DNA from 3 places in the Micrococcus sp. IITD107 genome. Region 3 is predicted to be linked to each of the others. Evidence: predicted binding sites of a transcription regulator. Region 3 holds the regulator's gene; each other region holds the start of a gene.
What was found. The regulator HrcA, encoded in region 3, represses chaperone genes, less so after heat shock. The targets are predictions, from matches to a motif close to TTNGCACTCGNNNNNNNCGAGTGCNAA.

Region 1 (10,402 bases), on a different contig from region 3:
TTCTTGCCGCGGATCTCCTCGACCAGGATGTCCACGTCGTAGATGTCCTGCAGCGTCTCCGAGCACATCAGCTCGTCCGGGCTGCCCTGGTGCACCAGCCGACCGGACTTCATCGCCAGGATGGTGTCCGAGTAGCAGGAGGCGAAGTTGATGTCGTGGATGACGATCACCACGGTCTTGCCCAGCTCGTCGGCCATCCGCCGGATCAGGCGCATCATCTCCACGGCGTGCTTCATGTCCAGGTTGTTCAGCGGCTCATCCAGCAGCAGCACGTCGGTGTCCTGGGCCAGCACCATGGCGATGTACGCGCGCTGCCGCTGACCGCCGGAGAGCTCGTCCAGGTACCGCCCGGCGAAGGAGTGCAGGTCCATGTACCCCAGGGCCTGGCTGACCAGACGCTCATCATCCGGGCCGGGGCGTCCGCCGTGGTGCGGGAAGCGTCCGAAGGAGACCAGGTCCCACACGGTCAGGCGCACGGTGGTGGTGTTCTCCTGGCGCAGCACGGCCAGCTTGCGGGCCAACGCGCGGGTGTCGGAGTCGAACACGTCCTGGCCGCCCACGGCGATCGTCCCGCCGTCGGCCTGCAGCAGGCGTCCGATCATGGAGAGCAGCGTGGACTTGCCGGCGCCGTTGGGCCCGATGATCGAGGTGACGCCGCCGGCGGGGATCTGGGCGGTGACCTCGTCCACCACGCGGGTGCGGTCATAGGCCTTCACCACGCCCTGCAGGTCGATCGCCGGAACGCCGGGCACCGGGGGATCGGCATGGATGGAGTGGCTGCCGTTCGCGGCTGGGGCATCCGGCGTCTGACGTCCCGACTGCGGCGAATCCATGCCGTCCAGCGTACCGGCGGTCAGCTCAAACTCGGTCTGCACTGCCATCAGCGCACCTTTCCTCTCAACAGCATGGCCAGGAACACGATCCCGCCCGCGAACTCGATGATGATGCTCAGCGCCGTGTTGAAGCCGAACACGTGCTGCAGGACCATCTGCCCGCCGGCCAGCAGCACGATCCCCAGGAACACCGCCGCCGGCAGCACCCAGCGGTGCCGGAACGCACCCACCTGGTAGGCCAGGTTGGCCACCAGCAGGCCGAAGAACGTCACCGGTCCCACCAGGGCGGTGGAGACAGCCACCATCACGGCGGCGATCACCAGGATCTGCATGGTCCGGGCACGGTGGTCCACGCCCAGGGACACGGCGGACTGCCGACCCAGGGCCAGCACGTCCAGCTCATGGCGCATCCGCCACACGGGGATGCTCGCCAGCGCCAGCATCACCGCCGCCAGGCCCAGCAGCTGCGGATCCACCATGCCGAACGAGGCGAAGAACAGGTCCTGCAGGATGGTGAACTCCGAGGGCTCCATCAGCTTCTGCAGCAGAGCGGAGATGCCCCGGAACAGGGTGGCGAACACGATCCCGATCAGCAGCACCAGGTGCAGCGACTGGTGCGCCCCGGTGAACAGCCACCGGTACAGCGCCACCGCGAACACCACCATCACCACGGTCTCGGCCAAGAACCGAACGGCCGGCGGGAACCCCAGGAACGACTGCGCCGTGAACACCCACACCATCACGGTCTGGATCAGCACGTACAGCGCGTCGAAGCCCATGATGGACGGGGTCAGGATGCGGTTCCCGGTCACCGTCTGGAACAGCACGGTGGACACGCCCACGGCGTAGGCCACCAGCACCATGGCGCCCACGGTGGTCAGCCGCCGCGGCAGGATGTACTCCACCGCGCCGGTCAGCCCCACGAACACGAAGGCCAGCACGCTCGCCAGCGCCAGTGCGCCCAGCACGGCCACGATGATCCAGGCCCGGCGGGATTCCCGACGGCGGCCGGCACCTTCTCCCGGCCCGGCACCGGGGGTGCCGGGAGGCTGGGAGGAGGCGGCGTCGTCGGAAAGGTCTGTGCTGGAACCGGACCCACGGGATCCGGTGAGCAGGCCGATCAACCCGCGCCCGGACTCCATGGTCCGGCGGGACTCCGGGGTGGGGGAGGAGGTGAGGTCCGTGGTCATGAGCGGGCCCCCCGGCGGCGGGTCTGCAGCAGCAGGACCAGGAAGATGGCCGCGCCCACCACGGAGATGATGGTGCCGACCGGGATCTCATAGGGGTAGCGGATGGTGCGGCCGACGATGTCGCACAGCAGCACGAAGCCGGCGCCGAAGATCGCGGTCCAGGGCACGGAGGTGCGGGCGTTGTCTCCGAACACCATGGAGACCAGGTTGGGCACCACCAGTCCCAGGAAGGGCAGGGCGCCCACGGTGACCACCACGACGGCCGAGATGATCGAGACCAGTCCCAGTCCCAGGGCCATCACCTGCTGGTACTTCAGGCCCAGGTTGGTGGCCACGTCCTGGCCCATGCCGGCCACGGTGAAGCGGTCCGCGGCCAGAAAGCCGAGCAGGGTGAGGGCGCCGACCAGCCAGAGCAGCTCGTAGCGGCCGGAGACCACGCCGGAGAAGTCGCCGATCATCCAGGTGTTCAGGGTCTGGAGCAGGTCCACGCGGTAGGCGAAGAAGGTGGTGATGGCGGCGATGACCCCGCCGAGCATGATGCCCACCAGGGGCACCAGCAGGGTGGAGCGGGAGGGGACCCGGCGGATGATCGCCAGGAAGATCGCGGTGCCGGCCAGGGCGAAGATCGCGGCGATCCCCATCTTGCCCATCAGCGGCAGCGACGGAAGGAAGACGGTGGCCACCAGGATGCCGGCCGTGGCGGACTCGACGGTGCCGGCGGTGGAGGGCTCCACGAAGCGGTTGCGGACCATCAGCTGCATGATCAGTCCGGCCACCGCCATGGCCAGGCCGGAGAGCAGCACCGCGGCGGTGCGGGGCAGGCGCGAGACGGTCAGGATGTGCCAGGACTCGGGGTCGCCGGAGAGCACGGCGGGCAGGCTCACATTGGTGACGCCCACGAACATGGACACCACGGCCAGGATCAGGATGGCGGCCACGCCCAGCCACAGGGCGGTGCGGGTGTTCCGGAACCGGGTGAACTGCCGCGAGGTGATGCAGTGGTCCTCGGGGTGCGCGCGCATGGCCCGGATGTCCACCAGGGTGCGGGCGTCGGTGACGGTGACCGGTGGAGCGGTGGGAGTGCGGACACGGGCCAGCCCGCCCGGGGGCACTCCCGGGCGGGCTGGTGGTGCAGACGGCGCTTTGGCCGTGGTGTCTGACATCAGGGGATCAGCGGTTCCTTGTGTGTGGACTGCGGTGTCTGGGGTCAGCTGTCCGAGGTGGCGTCGGTGCCGCCGGTGGTGGACTCGGTGACCACGCCGTTGACGACCTGATCGATCATCTGGGGCAGGCTGTTCAGTCCGTAGCCGACGACGTACCAGTTGGTCGGATCCAGCTTGATGATGTCCCCGTTGCGGGCGGCGTTGGTGCCGTTGACCAGATCGTTGTCCAGGACAGCGTCGGCGGCCTGACCGCCCTCGCCGGTGGCGGCATCGCGGTCGATCACGAACAGCAGGTCGGGGTTGGTCTCGGCGATGTACTCGAAGGAGATGGACTCACCGTGGGCGCCTTCGGCCTTGACGTCGGCGGCGGTGGGGACGCCCAGCAGGTCGTGGATCAGACCGAAGCGGGAGCCGGCACCGTAGGCGGTGACCTCACCGGCGGAGGTGAGCACGATCAGTCCGTTGCCCTGGTCGGCCTCCTTGATGGTGGCCTTGGCGTCCTCGATCTTGCCCTCGAGGCCCTTGAGCTTGCCCTCCACGGCCTCGGTCTTGCCGAAGATGGTGCCGATGACCTTGGCATTGGCCTCGAAGGACTCCAACGGGTTCGTCATGTCCACGGCGAGGTTCACAGTGGGGGCGATCTTGGAGAGCTCTCCGTAGGCCTCAGCGGTGCGGCCGGAGGTGATGATCAGGTCCGGGCCAGCGGTGGCGATGGTCTCGAAGTCCGGCTCCTTCATGGCGCCGATCTTCTCTGCACCCTCAGCGATCCCCTGCAGGGACTCGGGGTACTGGGCCTCGGGAACGCCGGCCGGCTTCACGCCGATCGCGTTCATGGTGTCCATCACGCCCAGGTCGAAGACGAAGACCTTCTCCGGGTTGGCCGGGACCTCGGTGGTGCCTTGGGCGTGGTCCACGGTGAAGGTTCCGTTGCCGTTGTCCTGCACGGTGGCGGCCTTGCCCGGGGGGCGGCTCTCGCCGGAGGCGGCGGGGGCAGAGGAGCTGCTCGAGGCGCCGGCGCTGGTGGACTCGCCGCCTGAACCGTTGGATGCGGTTCCGCCGCAGGCGGACAGGGTGACCAGCGCGGTCAGACCGAGGAAGGCCATCAGCATCATGCGCCAGCGGGCGAAGCGGCCCACGGGGGCAGAGGTGCGGGTGAAGGACACGGGGTCTCCAGTCGAGTCGGGGAGCAGATGCTCCGTGTGCTCACCGGACACAGTCCTCCGCGCACCGAGTGCACCGGTGCTCCGCTGGGGGTCTGGCCGAATAAGCGAACGAGTATGTTGCGTTATTGAAGCCTCGAGGTCTCAGCGTAGAGGTAAGCCTTACCTAACCGCAAGCGAAAGGGCTCAATACGAACATATTTCGTGCGCTAATGACGTGCGGCTTGGCGCGCGTTGATGAGGAGCCGGGCACCGTCGCCGTCCGTCAGTGGGGCAGATGCGGCCAGATGGCCACCAGGATCGAGAAAGACGAATGACGCCTCGAGGGTCGACCCAGGGCCGTCCCGCCACACCTCTGGCACTCACCTTGACCGAGTGCTAAGCGCGCGCCTAGAGTCATTTCTGGCACTCCGGGCGACCGGGTGCCAAGCCTGAAGGACCTGCCATCCGGCACCCGCGACGACGGTTGGTCAGCCTCCGGCGCACAACAGATTCCCAGTTCTCCGGCCCGCCCCGCACGCCTGGGCGGCCGGCCATCAGATACGAAGGAGAGCGCAGACATGTCTGTCTCCATCAAGCCCCTCGAGGATCGCATTGTTGTCCGTCCGCTGGAAGCCGAGCAGACCACCGCTTCCGGCCTGGTCATCCCGGACACCGCGAAGGAGAAGCCCCAGGAGGGCCAGGTCGTGGCCGTGGGCCCCGGCCGCGTCGACGACAACGGCAACCGCGTCCCCGTGGATGTCTCCGAGGGCGACGTGGTCCTCTACTCCAAGTACGGCGGCACCGAGGTGAAGGTCTCCGGCGAGGAGTACCTGGTCCTCTCCGCCCGCGACGTGCTGGCCATCGTCACCAAGTGACCCTGGTCTCTGACCGCACCTGACGCCCCAGGCCCGGCCGGCCATCTCACTGGCCGGGCCTGCGCGCGTCTCCCGCCGTCGTCGGGACGCCTGTGCTGAACAGCGTTCACGACGACGGCCCCCACACCTGAACTTTTCATCTCACCGAGAGGAGCGTCGAGACTATGGCCAAGCAGTTGGCATTCAACGACGACGCACGCCGAGCCCTGCAGGCCGGCATCGACAAGCTGGCGGACACCGTCAAGGTCACCCTGGGCCCCAAGGGCCGTAACGTGGTCCTGGACAAGGCCTGGGGCGCACCCACCATCACCAACGACGGTGTGACCATCGCCCGTGACATCGAGCTGGACGACCCGTACGAGAACATGGGCGCTCAGCTGGCCAAGGAAGTGGCCACCAAGACCAACGACGTGGCCGGCGACGGCACCACCACCGCCACCGTGCTGGCCCAGGCCCTGGTCAACGAGGGCATGCGTCTGGTGGCCGCCGGTGCCGCCCCCAGCGAGGTCAAGAAGGGCATCGAGGTGGCCGTGGCCGCCGTTGAGCGCCGCCTGGGCGAGAACGCCCGCGACGTCGAGGGCCAGCAGGTCGCCCACGTGGCCGCCATCTCCGCCCAGTCCGACGAGGTCGGAGAGCTGCTCGCCCGCGCCTTCGACACCGTGGGCACCGACGGCGTGATCACCATCGAGGAGTCCTCCACCACCAGCACCGAGCTGGAGGTCACCGAGGGCATGCAGTTCGACAAGGGCTACCTCTCCCCGTACATGGTCACCGACGCCGAGCGTCAGGAGGCTGTGCTGGAGAACCCCTACATCCTGCTGAACTCCGGCAAGATCTCCTCCGTGCAGGAGTTCCTGCCGCTGCTGGAGAAGGTCCTGCAGGAGTCCAAGCCGCTGTTCATCATCGCTGAGGATGTGGAGGGCGAGGCGCTGTCCACCCTGGTGGTCAACAAGATCCGCGGCACCCTGTCCGCCGTGGCCGTGAAGGCACCGGGCTTCGGCGACCGCCGCAAGGCCATGATGCAGGACATCGCCGTGCTCACCGGTGCACAGGTGGTCTCCCCGGACCTGGGCATGAAGCTGGACCAGGTGGGCCTGGAGGTCCTGGGCACCGCACGCCGCGTGACCATCACCAAGGACTCCACCACGATCGTGGAGGGCGCCGGCTCGGCCGACGAGGTCGCCGCCCGCGTCTCCCAGATCAAGGCCGAGTCCGAGGCCACCGACTCCGAGTGGGACCGCGAGAAGCTGCAGGAGCGCCTGGCCAAGCTGGCCGGCGGCGTGGGCGTCATCAAGGTCGGCGCCGCCACCGAGGTGGAGCTCAAGGAGCGCAAGCACCGCATCGAGGACGCCGTCTCCTCCACGCGTGCCGCACTGGAGGAGGGCATCGTGGCCGGTGGTGGCACCGCGCTGATCAACGCCCTGTCCGTGCTGGACGAGGACTCCGACGTGCAGGCGCTCCAGGGCGATGCCGCAGCAGCCGTGGGCGTGGTCCGCAAGGCCCTGGTCCAGCCGCTGCGCTGGATTGCCCAGAACGCCGGCGAGGACGGCTACGTGGTGGCCGAGAAGGTCAAGGGCATGGAGGCCAACCACGGCTTCAACGCCAAGACCGGCGTGTACGGCGACCTGCTCGCCGACGGCGTGGTCGACCCCGTCAAGGTCACCCGCTCCGCGCTGGCCAACGCCGCCTCGATCGCCGCCCTGGTCCTGACCACCGAGACCCTGGTGGCGGACAAGAAGGACGACGAGGACGAGGACTGACGAGTCTGATCGGTTGAGCTCGGCTGAGCTGAGCTGAGACCGTCCGAAGGCCCCGGCCCCTGCGACTGTGCAGGGGACCGGGGCCTTCGTCCTGTTGGGACTGTCCTGATGTTGATCCAGAAACAGTGGTGAGCATCAGAGCTGATGCCCGCCACTGCTTCTGGCTGACGACGGCGTGGCCGGGAATGGGTTGCAGGAGTCGTCGAGCATTGGAACTAGGTTGCACGAATTGGCGTACAGACGGCTCGGGAGCGACAGGTGATGCCACAGAGACTGTAGATCCGACGAATGGTGCGACTCAGTCCGGATCAGGCCAGGGCGCTGAGGTACGTCTCAGTGATCCGACGTTGGGCCAGCCGCGCTACGGGAGAGCCGAGCCGGGACCACCAGGTGGCCGGACGGGAGAACGCCGTGATGGACAGCTCCACGGTGCCGTCCGGGTGCAGCTCCAGCCATCCTCGCCCCGGCCCAACTCCCGCACGCTCGGGTTGCCCCCATGGCGAGCCAGAAGCAGTGGTGGCCATCGTGGCTGACGGTCACCGCTGCTTCTGGTTCAACGAGAAACCCGGCCTCAGGCCCGGGGCGAGGCGTCAGGCTCGGGGGAGGGGCCGTCGCCGGGAAGGCTGGTGTCTCCCTTAGCCTCGCTCCGGCCGTCCTCCACGTACTCACCCGTGGCGTAGTCGTACTCCACCGGGTTGCCGTCCTCATCCGTGCGGGCGTACCACTCGGTGACATCCTCCGCGGTGGAGTCGAAGTCCGCACCCGTGGCGAACTCGCTGTTCTCGTGCGTGGGGACGATCGCCAGGGCGAAGTTGTCGCCCTCCTGGGCCACGCCACGCTTCACCGCCTTCTCCAGCGCCCACTTCTCGTACTGGTCGCGGATGGCCAGGGGGTCGTTGCGCAGCTCCTTCACCAGGGCGATGCACATCAGCAGGATGATCACCGCGAACGGCAGTGCGGTCACCGTGATCAGGTTCTGCAGGCCCTGCAGGGAGGAGTCACCTCCGGTCAGCAGCATCACCACGGCGATACCGGCCATGCAGATCGCCCAGAACGCGGTGACCAGACGGTTGGGGTTCGGGTTGCCGCCCTGGGAGAGCTGGGAGTTGACCAGTGAGGCGGAGTCGGCGGTGGTGATGAAAAAGATGGCCAGGATCCCGATCACCAGCGGGGCGATGATGTTCGCGCCGGGCAGCAGGTCCAGCACCGCGTAGAAGATCTCGGCCGGGGCCGGCAGGGAGTCCGCCGTGCCGTCCGGGGCGAGCTGGCCGGTCTGCTGCTGCAGCCAGATGGCGGTGCCGCCGAGCATGGTGAAGGCCAGGATGATGATGGTCGAGGGGATGAACAGCACGCCGAGCACGAACTGCTTGATGGTGCGTCCGCGCGAGATCTTGGCCACGAACACGCCCACGAACGGCGCCCAGCTCACCCACCACGCCCAATAGAAGGTCGTCCAGGAGGAGAGGAACGCCTGCATCTCCTCGCCCTGGGCCATGTTGGCGCTGAGCATCTCCGGCATGGAGCTGACGTAGTCCATGATCACGCCCGGCACCACGTTCATCAGGAACGCCGTGGGGCCGACCACGAAGAAGAACACGGCCAGGCCCACCGAGAGCACCATGTTGATGTTGGAGAGCTTGCGGATGCCCTTGGCCACCCCGGAGACCGCCGAGATGATGGTGCCGATGGTCAGCACCACGATGATCACGATCGCCACGGTGTTGCCCGTGGGCGTCCAGCCGGAGACGATCTCCACGCCGCGTCCGATCTGCAGCGCGCCGATCCCCAGCGAGGAGGCCGTGCCGAACAGGGTGGCGATGATGGCCAGGCCGTCGATGGTGCGCGCGCCCAGCGAGGTGGACTTGCCGCCGAACAGCGGTGCCAGGATCGAGCTCATCAGCGGCACCCGGCCGCGGCGGTAGGACACGTACGCCACCGCCAGCCCGACGATCGCGTAGAACGCCCACGCGTTGAAGCCCCAGTGCATGGCGGCCTGGGCCATCGCGCCCGTGATCGCCTCCATGGACGCCGGCTCATACGCACCCGGCCGCGGGGAGAGATAGTAGGTGAGCGGCTCGAACGGGCCGAAGAAGATGATGCCGATGCCGATCCCCGCCGCGAACAGCATGGCCGCCCACGAAGCGGTGGAGTACTCCGGCTTCTCATCGTCCAGTCCCAGCGGGATCCGCCCGTAGCGCGAGAACGCCAGGATCAGCAGCAGCACGATCAGCCCCGCCGCCATGGACGTGAAGATCCACCCGAGGTTGGTCATCACCCAGGTCAGCGCTGCTGAGGAGACCTCGAGCACGGTGTCCGGCTGGGTGACACCCCAGATCACGAAGCCGATGATCAGCAGCCCGACGACGGCCACGATCGGCACGTCGATGCGGTACCTGACCTTCTGGTCCTCGATGGAGACGCCCGGAACCAGTGCGGGGTGGATGTCATGCGGGTAGTTGACCTCGCGGATGAACCTGCGCAGCCGGGTCTGACCCGGAGTGCGGGTGGATCCTGATCCGGCGGGCGAGGTGGACTCTGATGAGGACGGCGGTGGGGTGCTCATGCTCATCCACTATGAACCGACCTGGGAGGATGCGCCACTTGAACCGGACGGGAGCTGCGCCGGCTCCGACACCGTTCGTGTGACAGATCCACGGGCGTGCGGGACTGATGCGGTCACACGAACAGGGACGAGAGATCCCGGCTGTCACACGAAGGGGGACCGGCCTCCCGGCGAGGGGTGGAGCGCCCGCAGATGCCACGACCCCCTTCCCGGGACAGCTCACGGCTCCGGAGAGCGGGAGAGTGTCCCGAGACGGGGGTCGATGCGCAGGGCGACTGCGCCGAGTCGGCCGGACGAGCCGGCCTCGGGGTCAGCGCCGGGTGGAGTCCACCGACTCGCGGTCGGCGCCGGCGCCCGGACCCGTGGCCGAGGCGACCGTGTCCGCGGCGGTGCGGGAGGCGTCGTCGTAGGCCTGGTCCGGGGTGGAGGACTCCACGGTGCCCAGCCGCTCGTCCATCTCCTCCGGGGAGATCGCCATCAGGTCCTCGGTGCGCTCGGCGTGGTACCGGTCCACGTCCAGGATGCCCTCCTGCTTGGACACCAGTGTGGGGACCAGTGCCTGGCCGGCCACGTTCACGGCGGTGCGGCCCATGTCCACGATCGGGTCCACCGCCAGCAGCAGGCCCACGCCCTCCAGGGGCAGACCCAGGGTGGACAGGGTCAGGGTGAGCATCACGGTGGCGCCGGTGGTGCCCGCGGTGGCGGCCGAGCCGAGCACCGAGACCATGATGATCAGCAGGTAGTCGCCGATCGAGAGGTCGATCCCGAAGAACTGGGCCACGAACATCGCCGCGATGGCCGGGTAGATCGCCGCGCAGCCGTCCATCTTGGTGGTGGCGCCCAGCGGGACGGCGAAGGCCGCGTAGCCGCGGGGCA
Region 2 (10,402 bases), on a different contig from region 3:
CAGCCGTCGGCGAGGGAGTCACCGAGGTCAAGGTCGGCGACCGGGTGGGCGTGTGCCCCACCACCGAGGTCGGCGCTCCGGGCCACCACTACGACGGCGGCTTCGCACCCCAGCTGCTGGTGCGCGCGGACACCCTGGTGCCCATGCCGGACGGGCTGGACTTCGTGCACGGCGCCGCCGGAACGGACGCCGGCATGACCTCCCACTCCGCCGTCATCACCCAGGGCGGGGTCAAGGCCGGAGACAACGTCGGCATCATCGGCCTGGGCGGTCTGGGCCAGATCGGCGCCCGCATCGACGTGCTGGCCGGCGCCAACGTCTACGTCGCCGAGGTCAACGAGAAGTTCTGGCCGCTGGCGAAGGAGATCGGCGCCACGGACGTCAAGGCCTCCGTCAAGGACTTCGAGGGCGTGACCTTCGACGTGATCGTGGACTTCGCCGGCTTCGGCACCACCACCGCCGAGGCCATCACCACCGTCAAGGAGCGCGGCACCGTGGTCCTGGTGGGCATGGGCAAACTGGAGGCCACCATCGACACTCAGGCGATGATCCTGATCCAGTGCAACCTCAAGGGCTCCAACGGCGGGTCCAAGGAGGATGTGGCCGGGATCTACGAGTACATGGGCACGGGCAAGCTGAACCCGACCATCACCACGATCGGCTTCGACGAGATCGCCGACGGGATCGAGAAGCTCAAGAACGGTGAAGTCGTCGGCCGACTGGTCGCCTCCTACGAGTGAGCGTCTGCTGACCTGACGGCGGCTCCCTGCTGAGTCGTCACCACGGGCGGGCACCTTCCAGGGTGCCCGCCCGTGGCGTGCCCGGACCCGGACAGGCCGCAGGTCAGGGGAACCCCAGCAGCCGCAGGCCTGCCGCGGCAGCGGCCCCCACAAGCACCACCACCAGGAACGGTGCCCGCAGCAGCAGGGCGACAGCGGCAGCCACCAGTGCACCCAGGCGGGAGTCCAGGGCCAACCCTGCTCCGGATCCTGCCGCATTCATCACCACCAGGGCGGCCAGCAGTCCGATGGTGACGGCATTGGCCGTGCGAAGCAGCCGCTCGTCCTCGAGCCACCGGATCGGCAGCAGATAGCCCACCAGCTTGGTCATGAAGGCGATGGCGCTGGCCAGCAGGATCCAGGACCACCAGCTCATGCGGCACCTGCCTCAGCATCGGTGGCCGCCGCCGGACGGAACCAGCCCCAGAGCCCGGCCACCAGGGCGGCCACCAGGATCGGGATGCCCGAGGGCAGCAGCGGCAGGGCCACCAGCGTGACCAGGGCGGCCGTCACCGCCAGCGCCCAGGCGTCCCCGCTGCGCAGGCGTGGCCACAGCAGCCCGAGCATGGCGGCGGTGGCAGCGCCGTCCAGGCCCCACGCGGTCGGATCGCCCAAGGCATTGCCGGCCAGTGCGCCCACCAGCGTCAAGGCCGACCACAGCACCCAGACACCCAGCCCGGCGGTCCAGAACCCCAGGCGACGCCCGTACGGCTCAGCCTGGCTGGCGGCGGTGGCCGCAGACTCATCGATCGTCACCTGCGCAGCCCAGGGCCTGAGCAGCGGTCCGGGGCGGAGCATGGCGTTCATCTGCATGCCGTACACCGCGTTGCGCACCCCCAGCAGCGAGGCCGCCCCGGTGGCCGCCCCGCCGCCACCGCCTCCGGCGACGACTCCGATGAAGGCGAACTGTGAGCCGCCCGTGAACATCAGCACGCTCAAAGCCATGGTCTGGAGCACGTCGAAGCCTGCCGCCACGGACAGGGCACCGAAGGAGATCCCGTAGAGGCCGGTGGCGACCGCCACGGACAGTCCCATCCGGACGGCCGGGTGGCGGGAGGCAGGGGTGGTCATGGCGGTCATCCTAGGGTTTCTCGGAAGCGCCGCTGATCTGCTACGCTCTTCTAGTCGTCAGGGTCGAGACGCACCTGGTGTGCGCCGCCGTTGACCGTCACGGATCTTTAGCTCAGTTGGTTAGAGCGTTCGCTTCACACGCGAGAGGTCGCTGGTTCGAGTCCAGTAAGATCCACCATCCTGAAGGGCCCCCACCGGGGTCCTTCAGTCGTCTACGGGACATTCACCAGCGGCACACATCACCACGGCACCGCCCCTGGTGCGGTTCGATTCGGGAGGCGGGCATGGCGGACGAGGAGTTCGGCGAGGTCCCCGGGATGCGGCACCCCACTGAGCCCTCCACAGACCTGTCGATGATCCCGATCATCCGGCCCGCTGCCCAAGTGGAGGCCGAGGAGGCCGGTGAATCCGCCCCGGCCGCCGGCCCGGTGAGCGAGGAGCACCCGTCTCCCGCCGTCGTCGGGACCTCCGAGGAGAGCGCCGTCATCCGCTCTGCCGCCGATCTCGACGCCCCTGAGCCCATGCAGGACACCCCGCTGACCGAGCCTCCGGCCTCCGAGCCGGTGCCGCTGTCCGTGCTGGCGCCCTCGGAGACGGACACCCAGGCCCAGCCTGCAGTGCCGGCGGCTCGACGCCGGGATCGGATGCGCTTCCCGGGCCGCACCGCGATCCGGAAGATCATGCACTCCGAGCCGCTGCCCACGCAGTCGATGCCCTGGGTGAACCGGATCGCCGGCAGCCCGTACAACAACCCGTACCTGCAGGCGCACCGCGAGGCCGATGAGGACGCTCGGCGCACCCTGGACTTCGCGCTGCGGCTGGGGGAGACCATGTTTCGGTTCGGGGCCGGTGCCTTGGAGGTGGAGACCTCGATCATCGTGGTGGCCCAGGCCTTCGGCATCCGCGAGACCGAGATCGACATCACCAACCAGTCGATGAACCTGAACTATGCGCCCGAGGGGCAGGTGCCCTACTCGGTCCAGCGCGTGGTGCGCTCCTGGACCCAGAACTATGCCGGGCTGGCTCTGCTGCACCGTCTGGTCTCGGACATCGCCACCGGCAAGGTGGGCCGGGGCGAGGCGATGGACCGCCTGGCCGAGATCCGCCACCGGCCCAAGCCCTTCCCACGCTGGATGGCCACCTTGGCCGCCGGCCTGTTCGCCGGCACCTTCGTGCTGTACATCGGCGGCGGACCCGTGGGAGCCAGCGTCGCGCTGCTGTCCACCCTGCTGGTGATGGCCGTGGTGGATCTGATGGGCCGAGCCCGCGTGCCGGAGTTCTTCTCCACCATGGCCGGTGGGTTCATGGCCACCGTGGTGGCCCTCGTCCTGTACGCCCTGCACGTGCCGCTGGCCCCCTCCATGGTGGTGGCCGGTGGCCTGATGATGCTGCTGCCCTCCGCCCGGTTCGTCTCCGCGGTGCAGGACGCCATCAACGGCTTCCCGGTCACGGCGGCCGGCCGCTTCGTCTCGGCGTTCCTGAGCTATGTGGCGATCATCTCCGGGATCGTGGCGGCCGTGGCGGTGGCCGAACTGCTCGGTGTGCGCAGCATCGACCTGGCCGAGGAGTCCAGCGCCAACTACCCGCTGCTGATGATGGCGATCCTGGTCTTCCTGGCCGCTCTGTTCGACGCCGTGGTGGAGCAGTCCGAATGGCGCCTGCTGCTGCCCACGGCGCTGGTGTCCGTGTGCGGGTACATGGTCTACGTGGGTGTGGGCGCACTGGGTGTCAGCCCGCGGGTGACCCCGGCGATCGCCGCCGTGGTGATCGGCGCCCTGGGGCGGTACGTGGCGCTGCGCATGGGCGCACCCCAGCTGGTGCTGGCCGTGCCGGGCATCCTGTTCCTGCTGCCGGGACTGATGATCTTCCGCTCCATGTACGAGATCGCCATGGACTCCGGGGCTGTGGTGGAGGGTGCGGTCGGCATGTTCAACGCCTCCATGGTGATCATGGCGATCGCCGCGGGCGTGGTCTTGGGAGACACCCTGGCTCGGCCCTTCACCCGCTCCTACCGGGCCAACGAACGTCGGCAGATCGGCCGGCGCTGACCGGTCCCTCCGGTGGGGGCCGAACCGGACTTCAGTCCCGTTCCACCCGCCAGTCCACGGGGTCGGCGCCCAGCTGCTCCAGCAGCTCATTGGTGCGGCTGAACGGACGGGACCCGAAGAACCCCCGATGCGCCGAGAGCGGGGAGGGGTGGGGCGACTCGATGATCGCGGTGGCACCGCCCTGCCGCAGCACCGGAGCCATCTTCCGGGCGTCGTTGCCCCACAGGATCGCCACCAGCGGGGTGCCCCGCGCGGCCAACGCCTCCACCGCCGTCTGGGTGATCTGCTCCCACCCGATCCCGCGGTGGCTGGCTGCGGCCCCCGCCCGCACGGTGAGCACGCGGTTCAGCATCAGCACGCCCTGTTCCGTCCACGCGGTGAGGTCTCCGTGCGAGGCCGGCGGGATGCCCAGGTCAGTGGAGAGCTCCTGGTAGATGTTCACCAGCGACCGCGGCAGCGGCCGCACATCACGGTCCACGGCGAAGCTCAGGCCGATCGGATGCCCCGGGGTGGGGTAAGGGTCCTGTCCCAGCACCAGGACCTTGACCTGGTCGAAGGGCTGGCGGAAGGAGCGCAGGACATGCTCGGGAGCCGGCAGGATGTGCTCCCCGGCCGCGCGGCGGCGCACCAGGTCCTTCCCGACGACGTCCAGGTCCTCGGTCTGCGCGGCCAGGGCCGCGTCCCATCCGGGATCCAGCGGGCTGATCAGCTCCATGGCTCAGCCCTCCGTTCCGGGGGAGGCCAGGCGCCGGGCGATCACGACCCATTCCCGCCCCGGACGGTCTGGGGCGTCCCGCGCCTCGAGGAACTCGAACCCGGCTTCAGCCAGGGTCTGCTGGATCTGCTCCAACGGACGGAAGATCAGGGTGGAGGTGGAGGGGACCACGGTGCCGTCCGGCAGGTGGCTGTCCGATCTGAAGGTGACCCGCGGCAGGTCCACCTCGGTGACCTCGAAGACCTCCCGCACGGTGCCCACCCCGGGCGCCTCCCACGTGGACTCGGGCTGGCGGGCCCAGTCCTCCCATGCGCGGCGCTCCGGGATGCGGGTCTCGAACACCAGGTGCCCACCCGGGGTCAGGTTCTCGTGGACAGCGCGCAGGGTGCCCAGCCAGTCCTCGTCGGTCAGGAACACCTGGGCCACGTTGGCGGTCATCACGGCCAGGTCGGCGGGCAGATGAGTCTGGGCGGCGTGCTCTGACAGATCCGCTGCCGTGCCGTGCACCCAGTGCACCTTCTCGGCGTGGGGCTTGTCCTGAGCGACCTCGAGCATCTCTCCTGCCGGTTCCACGGCCGTCACGGACAGGCCCTGAGCGGCCATCCGCACCGCGAACGTCCCGGTGCCGGCCCCGATGTCCAGGACCGAGCGGGCGCCGAGCGCCCGGGCGATCCCGACGTACTGGTCCAGGTCCTCCCGGGACCCCTCCACCTGGTCATAGGTCGCGGCGATGAACGGGTGATCGAACTCATTGACTGCCATGGGCTCGATCCTAGGGGCAGTGCCGTCACTCCCTGCCCTGGAGGGGCGAGCGACGAATGACACGGTTGTCATTCGGTCGGTAGACTGCAGGCTGGAGCGCAGTCCGCACCGTGTCCGTTCACCCCGCCCCGCCGAAGGAGTCCCGATGTCCGCTGCATCCTCAGCCGACGAGCAGGCCGCTGTCTCGGTGGAGCACATCCTGCCCGAGCTGACCGAGCGCGAGCGGAAGATCCTGGACTTCGAGGATCAGTGGTGGAAGTACGGCGGGGCCAAGGACCAGGCCATCCGCGATCAGTTCTCGCTCTCGGCCACCACGTACTACCAGGTGCTCAGTGGACTGCTGGACCGCCAGGAGGCGCTGGCCTACCGGCCCATGCTGGTCAAGCGGTTGCGTAGACTACGGACCACACGCCACCGCGCACGCAGCGCGCGTCGGCAGCAGGCCTGAGGCCGATCCCGCTCTCAGGCGCACAGTGACCGGCGGCCACCCTGGGAGGGTGCCGCCTCGTGATGTGGTGAGGGCTGTCCATGACTGAGTATCCCCGCGACCGGTTCGACGACGTCCCGGAGTACACCGACCGCAAGGGCGGGCACCGGGCGCATTTCGATCCGCCCGTGGAGACCACCGGTCTGCGATGGATCGCGGTGACTGCGGCCTTCGCCCTGGCCGTGGGCGCGTTCTGCTTCTTCATCCTCCCCGGGCTGCTCAGTTCCGCACCGGCCACCTCCGGCGCCACCGCGGAGAGCGCTCCGTCCGCCTCGCAGCAGTCCGCCACGCCCCCTGCCGAGGCGAGCTCCACCGCTTCGACGTCGGCCACGCCCACCGCTCCGGCCGGTGCCTCGACCGTGGAGGTCTATGCCGTGGCGGACACCGGCGGGACCGCCGAGGCCACGGGCGAGCAGCTGCGCTCGGCCGGGTTCACCGTGGGTGGAGTCGGCGCCTGGCAGGGCTTCGCGGTGCCCCAGTCCGCTGTGTACTACTCGGCCGGTGAGGACACCGCCGAAGCGGTGGCCGCCCAGCTGGAGCTGCCGACCGTCTATGACGGCCGGGTCCCCGGTGTCGTGGTCGTCCTGACCGGGACCCCCTGATCCGATGAGCTCACGCCGCCCCCTCCGCGATCTGGCCGCGCGGACCAGAGCCCAGTTCTCGCGGGACCGGTCCCCGTGGCCGGACTTCCAGGTGCAGGGGACCACGGTCCTGGTCACCGGCGCCGCCTCCGGCATGGGTCTGCTCCACGCTCGCCGCGCAGCCCAGGACGGGGCCGGGACGGTCATCCTCTGGGATCGTTCCGAAGACGGGCTGGGTCGGGTCCGAGCCGAGCTGGAGGCCGCCCACCCCTCCGTGACTTTCCGGGCGGACGTCGTGGATCTGTCCGACGCCCGCGCCCTGGCCGCGGCCGCCGGTGAGGTCAGTGCTCAGACCGGGGTGCCGGATCTGCTGATCAACAACGCCGGGATCGTGACCGGTGAGTACTTCTGGGACCACACCGAGGCGGCGGTCACCTCCACACTGGCGGTGAACACACAGGCGCCGATGCTGCTGACCCTGGCGTTCCTGCCGTCGATGATCAAGCGCCGAACCCCGGCGCGGATCGTGAACGTCGCCTCAGCGTCCGGACTGCTGCCGGTGCCGCGGATGAGCGTGTATGCGGCGTCCAAATGGGCTGCCGTGGGGTGGTCGGACTCGCTGCGGCTGGAACTGGAGCAGGCCGGCCACCACCAGGTGCGGGTCCTGACCGTCTGCCCGTCCTACATCAGCACCGGGATGTTCGAGGGCGCGCGTGGGCCGATGCTGACCCCGATCATGGAGCCGGACTACGTGGTGGAGCGGATCTGGGACGAGCTGGCCGACCCTCGGCCGATCCTGATGCTGCCCTCGAGCGTCCGCTCCTCGGCCCTGCTCAAGGGCGTGCTGCCCCAGCGGGTGTTCGACTCCGTGGTGGGCCGGGGGATGGGCGTCTACCGGTCCATGCAGGACTTCACCGGGCGGACCGGCCGGGGCCCTGATTCCACCCAGCGCTGAACCTGCCGCAGGAGAAGCGGGGAACTCGCACGAAGTGTTTGCACTCAGTGGGGGCGAGTGCTAAAACTGGGGTTAGCACTCCACCGCCCTGACTGCCAGGCATGCCCTCGCGTGCACGGCTGGACGGGCGGAGGAGGGACCTGACTGCGGTGAGGCCCCCATCCGGGCCGTCCGTCGCGGGCACTGCGCGGGTCAGAACCGACTGAACACTGCTCACGTCCACGAAAGGACCGTGCACCGATGGCAAAGACCATTGCATTCGACGAAGAGGCACGCCGCGGCCTGGAGAAGGGTCTGAACACCCTGGCCGACGCTGTCAAGGTGACCTTGGGCCCGCGCGGCCGCAACGTCGTGCTGGAGAAGAAGTGGGGCGCCCCCACCATCACCAACGACGGCGTCTCCATCGCCAAGGAGATCGAGCTCGAGGATCCCTACGAGAAGATCGGCGCTGAGCTCGTCAAGGAGGTCGCCAAGAAGACCGATGACGTCGCCGGCGACGGCACCACCACCGCCACCGTGCTGGCCCAGGCCCTGGTCAAGGAGGGCCTGCGCAACGTGGCCGCCGGTGCCGATCCGCTCTCGCTGAAGCGCGGCATCGAGAAGGCCGTCGAGGCTGTCACCGTCGAGCTGCTGGCCTCGGCCAAGGAGATCGAGACCAAGGAGCAGATCGCCGCTACCGCATCGATCTCCGCCGCTGACACCCAGATCGGCTCGCTCATCGCCGAGGCCCTGGACAAGGTCGGCAAGGAGGGCGTGATCACGGTCGAGGAGTCCAACACCTTCGGCCTGGAGCTGGAGCTCACCGAGGGCATGCGCTTCGACAAGGGCTACATCTCGGGCTACTTCGTCACCGACGCCGATCGCCAGGAGACCGTCCTGGAGGATCCGTACATCCTGATCGCCAACTCCAAGATCTCCAACGTCAAGGACATGGTCTCCCTGCTGGAGAAGGTCATGCAGTCCGGCAAGCCGCTGCTGATCATCGCCGAGGACGTCGAGGGCGAGGCCCTGGCCACCCTCGTGGTGAACAAGATCCGTGGCACCTTCAAGTCCGTGGCCGTGAAGGCACCGGGCTTCGGCGACCGCCGCAAGGCCATGCTGGCCGACATCGCCATCCTCACCGGTGGCCAGGTCATCTCCGAGGAGGTCGGCCTGAAGCTGGAGAACGCCACCGTCGACCTGCTGGGCACCGCCCGCAAGGTCGTGGTGACCAAGGATGAGACCACCATCGTCGAGGGTGCCGGAGACGCCGAGGAGATCGCCGGCCGTGTCTCCCAGATCCGCGCCGAGATGGAGAACACCGACTCCGACTACGACCGCGAGAAGCTGCAGGAGCGCCTGGCCAAGCTGGCCGGCGGTGTGGCCGTCATCAAGGCCGGTGCCGCCACCGAAGTGGAGCTCAAGGAGCGCAAGCACCGCATCGAGGACGCCGTGCGCAACGCCAAGGCAGCCGTGGAGGAGGGCATCGTCGCCGGCGGCGGCGTGGCCCTGATCCAGGCCGGTGCCAAGGCCTTCGAGAAGCTCTCCCTGGAGGGCGACGAGGCCACCGGCGCCAACATCGTCAAGGTCGCCATCGAGGCTCCGCTGAAGCAGATCGCCATCAACGCAGGCCTGGAGGCCGGCGTCGTGGCGGACAAGGTCAAGGGCCTGCCGGAGGGCCACGGCCTGAACGCCGCCACCGGCGAGTACGAGGACCTGCTGGCCGCGGGCGTCAACGACCCGGTCAAGGTGACCCGCTCTGCTCTGCAGAACGCCGCCTCGATCGCCGGCCTGTTCCTGACCACCGAGGCTGTGGTGGCGGACAAGCCGGAGAAGGCCGCCCCGATGCCCGGTGGCGATGACATGGGTGGCATGGGAGGCATGGGCGGCTTCTGATCCGCTCGGGTCGCCTCAGGGAGAGAGATCCCCGACGACGGCCCCTCACCATCACCAGGAAGGCCCGACCTGTCCGTCTCGAGACGGACAGGCCGGGCCTTCCGGCGTCTGCGGCACCGGATGCCAGGGTGAGTCAGGTTCAGGCCAGTTCGGCCGTCAGGTTCGCCCGGGCCTGGTCCTCCCAGCGTGCCCGTGCGGTGCCCGTGCGGTAGATGGGGTCCAGGGCCAGCAGCTGCTCCACCACCGCTCGGCGTCCCGTGGCGAACCGGTCATCCGGGACGTGGGCGTAGTCCTGCCGGACCGCGGTCAGGTACCGCTCGTACTCGGCGGGGGCGCGGCCGAGCACCTCCAGATCGGCGTCGCTGAAGAGCCGACCGGCAGCGTCACCGTCCTCGGGATCGTGGGAGACAGTGAGCCGGACCAGGCGTGCGGTCTCCTCGATCTCTGCCGTGGGCAGACCCATCCGGTCCAGCACGGTCTCGGCCAGCACGGCCGAGTCCTCCTCGTCCTGACCCGCCGGGCGGTCTGGGTCGCCGAGGTACACGGCGTCATGGAACCAGGCCGCCAGACGCTGGGCCCGTGGCCAGCGGCCGGGATCCTCCCCCTGACGCTCGAGCAGGTCGATCGCGTTCAGCACGGCCAACAGGTGGTGGGGATCATGGTAGTGACGGTGCGGTTCGGACCAGCGGTCCATCAGGTCCTGGAACACCGGGCCACGGTTCAGGTCATGGTGCCCGGGCAGCAGGCGGTCGAAGCGCCGCCTGAGCACCTTGTCGAGCTTGCCCGGGCGTCGAGCGGCCGGGATGCGCAGTCCGGAGGCGACCAACCGACGCACCAGTTCAGCGCCGGACACCTCCACGGCGCCCCGGGCCACCAGGTCCGCGTAGCGGTGCAGCGGCACGTCGTAGTGATCCCGGTCGAACGCCCGCGGTGAGATCCCGGCCTCCTGGGCGAAGACATGCAGCTCCTCCAGGGAGGCATCCGAGACGAGGTGGGAGAACACCGTCCCATGGGCCGGCCACCGGGCGGGGTCGATCAGGATGGTCATGGACTCAGCCTAGGGCGAGCCCGCGACCGTCACGGTGCAGGGTGCGCGGCCCGGCCCAGGCCGTCCTGGAGCCGGGGCCGC
Region 3 (8,469 bases):
ATAATGAACGCGTCATTGAGCGTGCGCCCGCGCATGTAGGCCAGTGGCGCCACTTCAATGGTGCCGGCCTCCATCAGCCGCGGGATCGACTCGGGCTCGACCATGTCATGCAGCGCATCGTAGAGCGGACGCAGGTAGGGGTCGATCTTCTCGCTGAGCGAACCGGGCAGATACCCCAGCCGCTCGCCGGCCTCCACCGCAGGGCGGGTGAGGATGATCCGGTTGACCTCCTGGGCCTGCAGCGCCTGGACCGCCTTGGCCATGGCCAGGTAGGTCTTGCCGGTGCCTGCCGGGCCGATGCCGAACACGATGGTGTTCTGATCGATCGCCGCCACATAGTTCTGCTGGTTCACCGTCTTGGGGCGGATCTTCTTGCCCCGGGTGGAGAGGATGGACTCGGAGAGCAGCCCGGACTTCGCCGCGCCGGAGCCGCCCCGGACCAGGCCGATGACCTGTTCGATCACGGCCGGGGTGATGACGGTCCCGCGCCGGGACATCCCGTGCAGGTCCTCCACCACCTGGCGCACCTGTTCGGCGTCCTTGCCGGCACCGGTGATCTCCAGGTCCTCCCCGCGCACGATCAGGTCCACCCGAGGGTAGATGCCCTCCAGGATGCGCAGCAGCGCGTCCTGCGCGCCGAAGGTCCGGACCATCTCCTCGGCAGTGGGGAAGGTGATGGTGATCTGGTCCAGCTCCGGCTCCGCACCCAGGGTGGCGGCGGTCAGCGCGTCCGGCAGGGTGGGGGCAGTGGCGTCCAACGGGTCCTTGGGGTCTGTCACGGGGTGTGCTTCAGCTCCTGGGGGTGGGTGTCATCAGGTGTGAGAACGCGGGGAGCGGGCGTCGCCCTCCTCCCGCGGCAAGTCTACCGGCCGGGTCCATCACGGTCAGGACTGCCAGCGGCCCAGCAGCTGCTGCAGGACGGCGGTGGCGGCCGGGCCGGCGGTGGAGGACCGCAGGACGTGCTGCCCCATGCGAACCGGGTGGGCTCCGGCCTGGGTCAGTGCCTCCAGCTCCTGGGGGCTGATCCCCCCTTCCGGCCCGACGACGAGGACCACCTCTGCCGGATGGGCGGCCCCGACTGCGGAGGTCGGCTCAGCGGACGCGGACGATCCGGCTGTTCCCAGGTGACGGTCGACCGCCTCACCCAGGCTATAGGCGGCGTCCTCGTGCAGCGCCAGCACCAGGACGTCGGGACCTGTCAGCTCCGCGACGGCGGTGCCCACGGTGAGCGGACGCGTGCTCGGAATGCGACTGCGCCGGGCCTGCTTGGCGGCCGCGTGCAGCGAGGCATCCCACTTGGCCTGGGCCCTGGCGGCCTTCTCGCCCTTCCACCGCACGATGGACCGCTCCGCCTGCCAGGGGACCACAGCGTCGATGCCCAGTTCGGTGGCGGTCTGGATGGCCAGCAGGTCGCGATCCCCCTTGGCCAGGGCCTGGACCAGGACCAGCCGTGGAGCTGGCGCCGGCTCATCCACGACGCTGTCCACCTGCACAGTGAGGTCCGTGGTGCTGGCGGCGGTGATGGGGCCTGAGACCCTGCGTCCGGCCCCGTCGGCCAGGTCGACCCACTCCCCCGGTTCCAGGCGCATGACCTGGACGGCATGGCGCGCCTCGGGTCCGCCGATCGAGACCGTCTGCCCCGGGGCAGCCGTGTCCAGTCCGCCAGGTTCGGCGTAGAAGAGATGGTGGGTCACTGGTTCTTGAACTGCTCGAAGTTCTCCCGCAGACGGGCGAACATGCCCCGGTGCTCCACCTGCCCCGGAGAGGTCTCCTCTCCGCGCAGGGAGGCGAGCTCCTCCAGCAGACGCCGCTGGTCGTCGTCGAGCCGGGTGGGGGTCTCCACCTGCAGGTTCACATTCAGGTCGCCTCGGCCCTGCCCCCGCAGTCGACCCACGCCCAGGCCCTTGAGGGTGTGGACCTCGCCGGACTGGGTGCCGGGCTTGACCTCGATCTGCTGTTCGCCGTCGAAGGTCTCCAGCGTCAGGGTGGTGCCCAGAGCGGCCGCGGTCATGGGCAAGGTCATGGCCGCCATCAGGTGGTCGCCGTCCCGGGTGAACACAGCATGGGGACGGACGTCGATCTCCACGTAGAGGTCACCGTTGGGTCCGCCGCCCGGGCCGGCCTCGCCGCGCCCGGCCAGCTGGATGCGGGTGCCGGTGGCCACGCCCGCGGGGATCTTGATGGTCAGCGCGGCGCGCTCGCGGACCCGGCCCTGGCCGGAGCACTCCTTGCAGGGGTGCGGGATGGTGGTGCCGTAGCCCTGGCAGGCCGTACAGTTCTCGGTTGCCATCACGGTGCCCAGGATCGAGCGCACCGGACGACGGACCATCCCGTGACCTCCGCAGATCGAGCAGGTCTCCGGCGAGGTCCCCGGCTGGCAGCAGGAGCCGTCGCAGCTGGAGCAGGTCACGGCGGTGTCCACCTCCAGGGTCTTGTCCACCCCGAACACGGCGTCCTCGAGATCGATCCGTGCCGTGATCAGGGCATCCTGACCCCGCCGGGAACGGCTGGCCGGGCCACGGCCGCCCGTGCCCCCGCCAGAACCGCCGAAGAAGGTCTCGAAGATGTCGGAGAACCCTCCGAAGTCGCCGCTGAAGCCGCCTCCGCCGAAGCCACCGGTGCCGTTCTCATGGCCGGTGGCGTCGTAGTTGCGTCGCTTGGACTCGTCCGAGAGCACCTCATAGGCACGGGTGACGGCCTTGAACTCTTCAGCGGCGTCCGGTGCGGGATTCACGTCCGGGTGGAGCTTGCGGGCCAGCTTGCGGTAGGCGCGCTTGATCTCCTCTGCGGAGGCGTCCTTGCTGACGCCGAGGACCTCGTAGTGGTCTGACACGGTCTGCGGTGTTCCTTCCGAATGGAGAGGTGGTCTGTGGTTCTACTGGGACAGGATGCGGGAGAGGTAGCGGGCCACCGCACGGACCGCGGCCATGGTGCCGGGATAGTCCATGCGCGTCGGCCCCACCACACCGAGCTTCGCTACGGAGCCGGGCCCGTAGGAGGCGGCCACCACGGACGTGTCGGCGAGCGAGCCCGCGTTCTCCGAGCCGATGCTCACGCTCAGGCCCCGCACATCCTGCTCCATCTCCGTCAACAGTCGAAGCAGCACGACTTGTTCCTCGAGGGCCTCCAGGATGGGTCCGATCGTCAGGGGGAAGTCCCCGGTGGACCGGGCCAGGTTGGCGGTGCCGGCCATGATGATCCGGTCTTCGCGTCCAGCGGCGATCAGCTGGTCCAGCATGTGGGCCAGGCTGCGGGCCAGCCCGGTGTCCTGCTCGGGCACCTGGGTGGGGACGACGGCCAGGACGGCAGGTGCCGCGGCCGGGGTGAGCCCGTCCAGATGCGTGAGGAAGACCTGCTTCAGGGCAAGCAGCTGCTCATCGGTGGCGTCCTGCTCGGTGGCCAGCACCCGCTGGTCCACTTTGCCGTTGGAGAGGATCAGCACCACCAGCACTCGGTGCGGGGCCAGGGCCACGAACTCCAGGTGGCGGACCGTGGCGGTGTCCAGGTGCGGGTACTGCAACACCGCCACCTGGTGCGTCAGCTGGGAGAGCAGCCGCACGGTGCGGGCCATCATCTCGTCCACATCGTCCGCGTTGTCCAGCAACGCCTGGACTGCACGGCGTTCGGCAGCGGAGAGCGGTTTGACCTCCGAGAGGCTGTCCACGAAGAGGCGGTACCCCTTGTCCGTGGGGATACGGCCGGCGGAGGTGTGAGGGGCCACGATCAGCCCCTCCTCCTCCAGTACGGCCATGTCATTGCGCACGGTGGCGGAGGAGACGCCCAGCTGGTGACGTTCCACCAGGGCCTTGGAGCCCACGGGCTCCCGGGAGGAGACATAGTCCTCCACGATGGCCTGCAGCACCTGCAGGCGGCGCGGCATCTCGTTCATCTCATCCCTCCTCGGGTGTCACAGCACAGCCGGAGCACAGTTAGCACTCCGGGGGTCCAAGTGCCAAGTGTAGTACCCCCGCCTCGGCGACGCCCGGAGAAGCCGCGAGCCGTACCGCTTCGTGCGCCACCGGCGTTGCTAGCCTCGACTCCCGTGGATTGGAACAACTGGGGACCAGGATCCCTCGACGGCGGCTTCCGCCCTGCCGCACGCACGGTCGCCTCGGTGCCGGCGCAGGTGGGCACGGTGGTCGAGGACGCACAGAGCGGATACACCGGTGCGGTGATCCGGACCGAGAAGTCCGGTGGCGTGCACCTGGTGGTGCTCGAGGACCGCAGAGGCAGGACCCGGTCCTTCCCCCTGGGCCACGGGTTCCTGATCGACGGTGAGCCGGTCGAACTGGTGCCCGCACCCAGCGCCGCGGCGCGGGCTGCGCAGAAGCCGGTGCGGACGGCGTCGGGGTCGGTCCGGGTGGAGAACGCCCGCGCCCGCACCGCACGTGCCTCCCGCATCTGGGTGGAGGGCGTCCACGACGCCGAGCTGGTGGAGAAGGTCTGGGGCGAAGACCTGCGCCTGGAGGGGATCGTGGTGGAGCCCCTGCACGGCGTGGACGACCTGGCCGGGGCCATCCGCGACTTCAATCCTGGCCCCGAGCGCCGCCTCGGGATCCTGGTGGACCACCTGGTGACCGGGTCCAAGGAGGAGCGGATCGCCGCCGAGGCCATGCGCGTGCCCGGGGCCAGGGACAACGTGCTGATCGTCGGACACCCGTATGTGGATGTCTGGCAGGTCATCAAGCCGCAGGTGCTGGGCATCCAGGCCTGGCCCGTGGTGCCCAAGGGACAGGACTGGAAGACCGGGATCCTGCGCGGGCTGGGCTGGCCGCACCGGACCAAGGAGGACATCGGCCTGGGGTGGAAGCGCCTGCTGGCCCAGGTCACCACCTACGCCGATCTGGAGCCCTCACTGCTGGGACGGGTGGAAGAGGTCATCGACTTCCTGACCGTCCCCTAGCGGCACGGGCTCCGCACCAGCCTGCCTTCCCGGGGATAGACTGACTCCAGCGTCCGGGCCGGTGGGCCTGCGCTCCGGCGGCCATCCAGATCAGAGCCGTCCACCCTGCAGCAGATCGAAAGGCAGACCAGGTGTCCCAGCAGCACACGCCCGGGCCGAATCGGACGCGATCGTCCGCCGGTCCACGTCGCGACCAGCACCTTCAGGGCTCGTCCGACCGCGCCGAGCCGCTGACCCCCTCCGAGGACCGTCAGTGGGCCACGCTCGCCCACTTCGGTGCGCTTCTGGGCTTCCTGCCCTCTCTGGTGATCTTCCTGGTCTTCCGCCACCGCGGGCCGTTCACCGCCCAGGAGGCCAAGGAGGCGCTGAACTTCACCCTCCCGCCCACTGCCGTGGCGATCGTGGCGAACCTGTTGGCGCTGCTGCCGGTCGTCGGGGGGATCTTCGGGATCATCGCCGTGGTGATCTGGCTGTTCATGACCGTCTCCGGCGTCAACGCTGGCATCCAGTGCAACAAGGGCCGGCCGTACCGCTACCCGCTGAACCTGCGCCTGATCCACTGACGCGGCCTCAGAAGCCCAGCAGCCTCCGGACGATCGCGTCGTCCAGCAGACGGCCCTGCAAGGTCGGCACCAGACGCCCGGCCAGTGCGGCGCGACCGTCCAGCAGGCCCTCACCGATCAAGGCGGCGATCTGCTGCCGAGCCGACTGGCCGCCGTCGGGAGCCTGGTCCAGGATCGTGACGTCCAGACCTTCGGCCAGCCGAACGCCCAGCATGACCTGCTCCAGCAGACGCGCGTTCGCATCCGGGGTCTCCCGGCCCACCGCCGGGGAGACTCCGGTGGCCAGCCGCTGGGCGTAGGCGGCCGGGTGCTTGGCGTTCCACCACCGCACCCCGGCCACGTGGGAATGCGCGCCGGGCCCTGCACCCCACCAGTCCTGGTCCCGCCAGTAGGCCAGGTTGTGCCGCGCCTGGTGCACCCCGGCGCCCTCCAGGTCCCGCGCCCAGTTCGAGACCTCGTACCAGCGGAAGCCAGCAGCACCGAGCAGCTCCTCGGTGAGCAGGTACTTGTCCGCCTGGTCGTCAGGATCCACATCCGGGACGACGCCGCGGGAGACCTGCGCGCCGAACTTGGTGCCCTCCTCCACGATCAGCGAGTACGCCGAGACATGATCCGGCTCCAGTGCCACGGCGGCCTCCACCGAGGTGCGCCAGTCCGCCAGGGACTCCCCCGGCGTGCCGTAGATCAGGTCCAGAGAGACCACCAGCCCCGCCTCACGGGCCCACCCGACGGCGGCCGGCACGTTCTCCGGACGATGGGTGCGTTCCAGCGTGGCCAGCACGTGCGGGACGGCGGACTGCATCCCGAAGGACACCCGGGTGAAGCCGCCCTCGGCCAGCTCCTGCAGGGACTCACGGGTCACCGAGTCCGGATTGGCCTCCGTGGTGATCTCCGCCCCCGGCTCGAAGCCCCACAGCTCCCGGGCCCGGCCCAGGATGGAGACCAGGTCGGAGGCCGGCAGCAGGGTGGGGGTGCCGCCGCCGAAGAACACGGTGTGCAGGGCTCTGTCTGGAACACCGGAGGCTCGGAGTGCCTCAGCGGCGAAGTCCAGTTCGCCCGTGACGGTGCCCGCATAGGAGGTGCGGGACGCTCCGGGCCCCAGGTCCTCGGCGGTGTAGGTGTTGAAGTCGCAGTACCCGCAGCGCACCGTGCAGAAGGGCACGTGGACGTACAGGCTGAAGGTGCGGGCAGAACCGGACGCCTCGGCGTCCTTCACCTGCTGGACGGCGCTGGAAGGCAGCCGTCCGTGGGCAGGTGCGGGGTCGCCGTCGGGAAGGATGGAGGGCACAGGGGCGACCGGCTACTTCTTCGCGCCGGACTTCTCACCGCTGGCACCGTCCGAGGACAGTGCGGCGATGAACGCCTCCTGGGGGACCTCCACGCGGCCGACCATCTTCATGCGCTTCTTGCCCTCCTTCTGCTTCTCCAGCAGCTTGCGCTTGCGCGAGATGTCGCCGCCGTAGCACTTGGCCAGCACGTCCTTGCGGATGGCTCGGATGTTCTCACGGGCGATCACCCGGGAGCCGATGGCCGCCTGGATGGGCACCTCGAACTGCTGGCGCGGGATGAGCTCCTTGAGCTTGCCGGTCATCATCACACCGTAGGAGTAGGCGCTGTCCCGGTGGGTGATGGCACTGAAGGCGTCCACCGCCTCGCCCTGGAGCAGGATGTCCACCTTGACCAGGTCCGAGGCCTGCTCGCCGTCGGCCTTCCAGTCGAGGGAGGCGTAGCCCTTGGTGCGGGACTTGAGCTGATCGAAGAAGTCGAAGACGATCTCGGCCAGCGGGATCCAGTAGCGGATCTCCACGCGCTCCTCGGAGAGATAGTCCATGCCGCGCATCTGACCGCGCTTGGACTGGCACAGCTCCATCACCGCACCGATGAACTCCGCCGGGACGATCACCGTGGCTGAGGCCATGGGCTCGCGGATCTCGTGGATCTTGCCCTCCGGGAACTCCGAGGGGTTGGTCACCGTCACCACGGAGCGGTCCTCGGTGGTGACCTCGTAGACCACGTTCGGTGCGGTGGAGATCAGGTCCAGGTTGAACTCGCGCTCCAGGCGCTCACGGACGATCTCCAGGTGCAGCAACCCCAGGAAGCCCACGCGAAAGCCGAAGCCCAGGGCCACGGAGGTCTCGGGCTCATAGATCAGGGCCGCGTCGTTGAGCTTGAGCTTGTCCAGCGCGTCCCGCAGCACCGGGTAGTCCGAACCGTCGATCGGGTAGAGGCCGGAGAACACCATGGGCTTGGGATCCTCGTAGCCGCCGATGTTCTCCGAGGCCGGCTTGGCGAAGTTGGTGACGGTGTCGCCGACCTTGGACTGACGCACGTCCTTCACGCCGGTGATCAGGTATCCCACCTCGCCCACGGACAGGCCCTGGCTCGGCACCGACTCCGGGGCGGACACGCCGATCTCCAGCAGCTCGTGGGTGGCGCCGGTGGACATCATCACGATCTTCTCGCGCGGGTGCAGCTTGCCGTCCACCACGCGGACATAGGTGACCACGCCGCGGTAGGTGTCGTACACCGAGTCGAAGATCATCGCCCGCGCTGGGGCGGAGGCGTCGCCCTGGGGTGCGGGGATGGTGGCGACCACCTTGTCCAGCAGCTCTTCCACGCCCACACCGGTCTTGCCGGAGACGCGCAGCACCTCCTCCGGCTCACACCCGATCAGTCCGGCGATCTCCTTGGCGTACCGGTCCGGATCGGCCGCGGGCAGGTCGATCTTGTTCAGCACCGGGATGATGGCCAGGTCGTTCTCCATGGCCAGGTACAGGTTGGCCAGGGTCTGGGCCTCGATCCCCTGCGCGGCGTCCACCAGGAGAATGGCGCCCTCGCACGCGGCGAGCGAGCGGGAGACCTCATAGGTGAAGTCCACGTGCCCGGGGGTGTCGATCATGTTCAGCGCGTAGGCGGTCCCGTCCACCTCCCAGGGCATGCGCACGGCCTGGGACTTGATGGTGATGCCGCGCTCGCGCTCGATGTCCATGCGGTCCAGGTACT

Region 1: a site for HrcA is predicted at 4,702-4,728, ahead of groES (co-chaperone GroES). Genes of this name have one in related genera too.
Region 2: a site for HrcA is predicted at 7,436-7,462, ahead of groL (chaperonin GroEL). Genes of this name have one in related genera too.

The regions. Positions count from the first base shown of each region.
Region 1 covers NZ_JBHFFN010000002.1:352,960-363,361, forward strand. Annotated here, with positions in the region: gene ACEXHE_RS06010 (ABC transporter ATP-binding protein) at 1-881, opposite strand, end outside; gene ACEXHE_RS06015 (iron chelate uptake ABC transporter family permease subunit) at 881-2,023, opposite strand; gene ACEXHE_RS06020 (ABC transporter permease) at 2,020-3,186, opposite strand; gene ACEXHE_RS06025 (siderophore ABC transporter substrate-binding protein) at 3,231-4,349, opposite strand; gene groES (co-chaperone GroES) at 4,907-5,203, shown strand; gene groL (chaperonin GroEL) at 5,368-6,963, shown strand; gene ACEXHE_RS06040 (DUF1990 domain-containing protein) at 7,272-7,487, opposite strand; gene ACEXHE_RS06045 (BCCT family transporter) at 7,535-9,532, opposite strand; gene ACEXHE_RS06050 (dicarboxylate/amino acid:cation symporter) at 9,837-10,402, opposite strand, start outside.
Region 2 covers NZ_JBHFFN010000006.1:36,804-47,205, forward strand. Annotated here, with positions in the region: gene ACEXHE_RS11030 (zinc-binding dehydrogenase) at 1-740, shown strand, start outside; gene ACEXHE_RS11035 (AzlD domain-containing protein) at 844-1,155, opposite strand; gene ACEXHE_RS11040 (AzlC family ABC transporter permease) at 1,152-1,859, opposite strand; tRNA gene ACEXHE_RS11045 (tRNA-Val) at 1,952-2,028, shown strand; gene ACEXHE_RS11050 (threonine/serine exporter family protein) at 2,135-3,898, shown strand; gene ACEXHE_RS11055 (uracil-DNA glycosylase) at 3,930-4,613, opposite strand; gene ACEXHE_RS11060 (class I SAM-dependent methyltransferase) at 4,617-5,375, opposite strand; gene ACEXHE_RS11065 (DUF3263 domain-containing protein) at 5,521-5,823, shown strand; gene ACEXHE_RS11070 (LytR C-terminal domain-containing protein) at 5,904-6,464, shown strand; gene ACEXHE_RS11075 (SDR family NAD(P)-dependent oxidoreductase) at 6,469-7,398, shown strand; gene groL (chaperonin GroEL) at 7,639-9,273, shown strand; gene ACEXHE_RS11085 (DUF4031 domain-containing protein) at 9,413-10,321, opposite strand.
Region 3 covers NZ_JBHFFN010000001.1:687,450-695,918, forward strand. Annotated here, with positions in the region: gene ACEXHE_RS03300 (PhoH family protein) at 1-779, opposite strand, end outside; gene ACEXHE_RS03305 (16S rRNA (uracil(1498)-N(3))-methyltransferase) at 885-1,694, opposite strand; gene dnaJ (molecular chaperone DnaJ) at 1,691-2,833, opposite strand; gene hrcA (heat-inducible transcriptional repressor HrcA) at 2,876-3,889, opposite strand; gene ACEXHE_RS03320 (DUF3097 family protein) at 4,043-4,903, shown strand; gene ACEXHE_RS03325 (DUF4870 domain-containing protein) at 5,035-5,466, shown strand; gene hemW (radical SAM family heme chaperone HemW) at 5,474-6,754, opposite strand; gene lepA (translation elongation factor 4) at 6,767-8,469, opposite strand, start outside.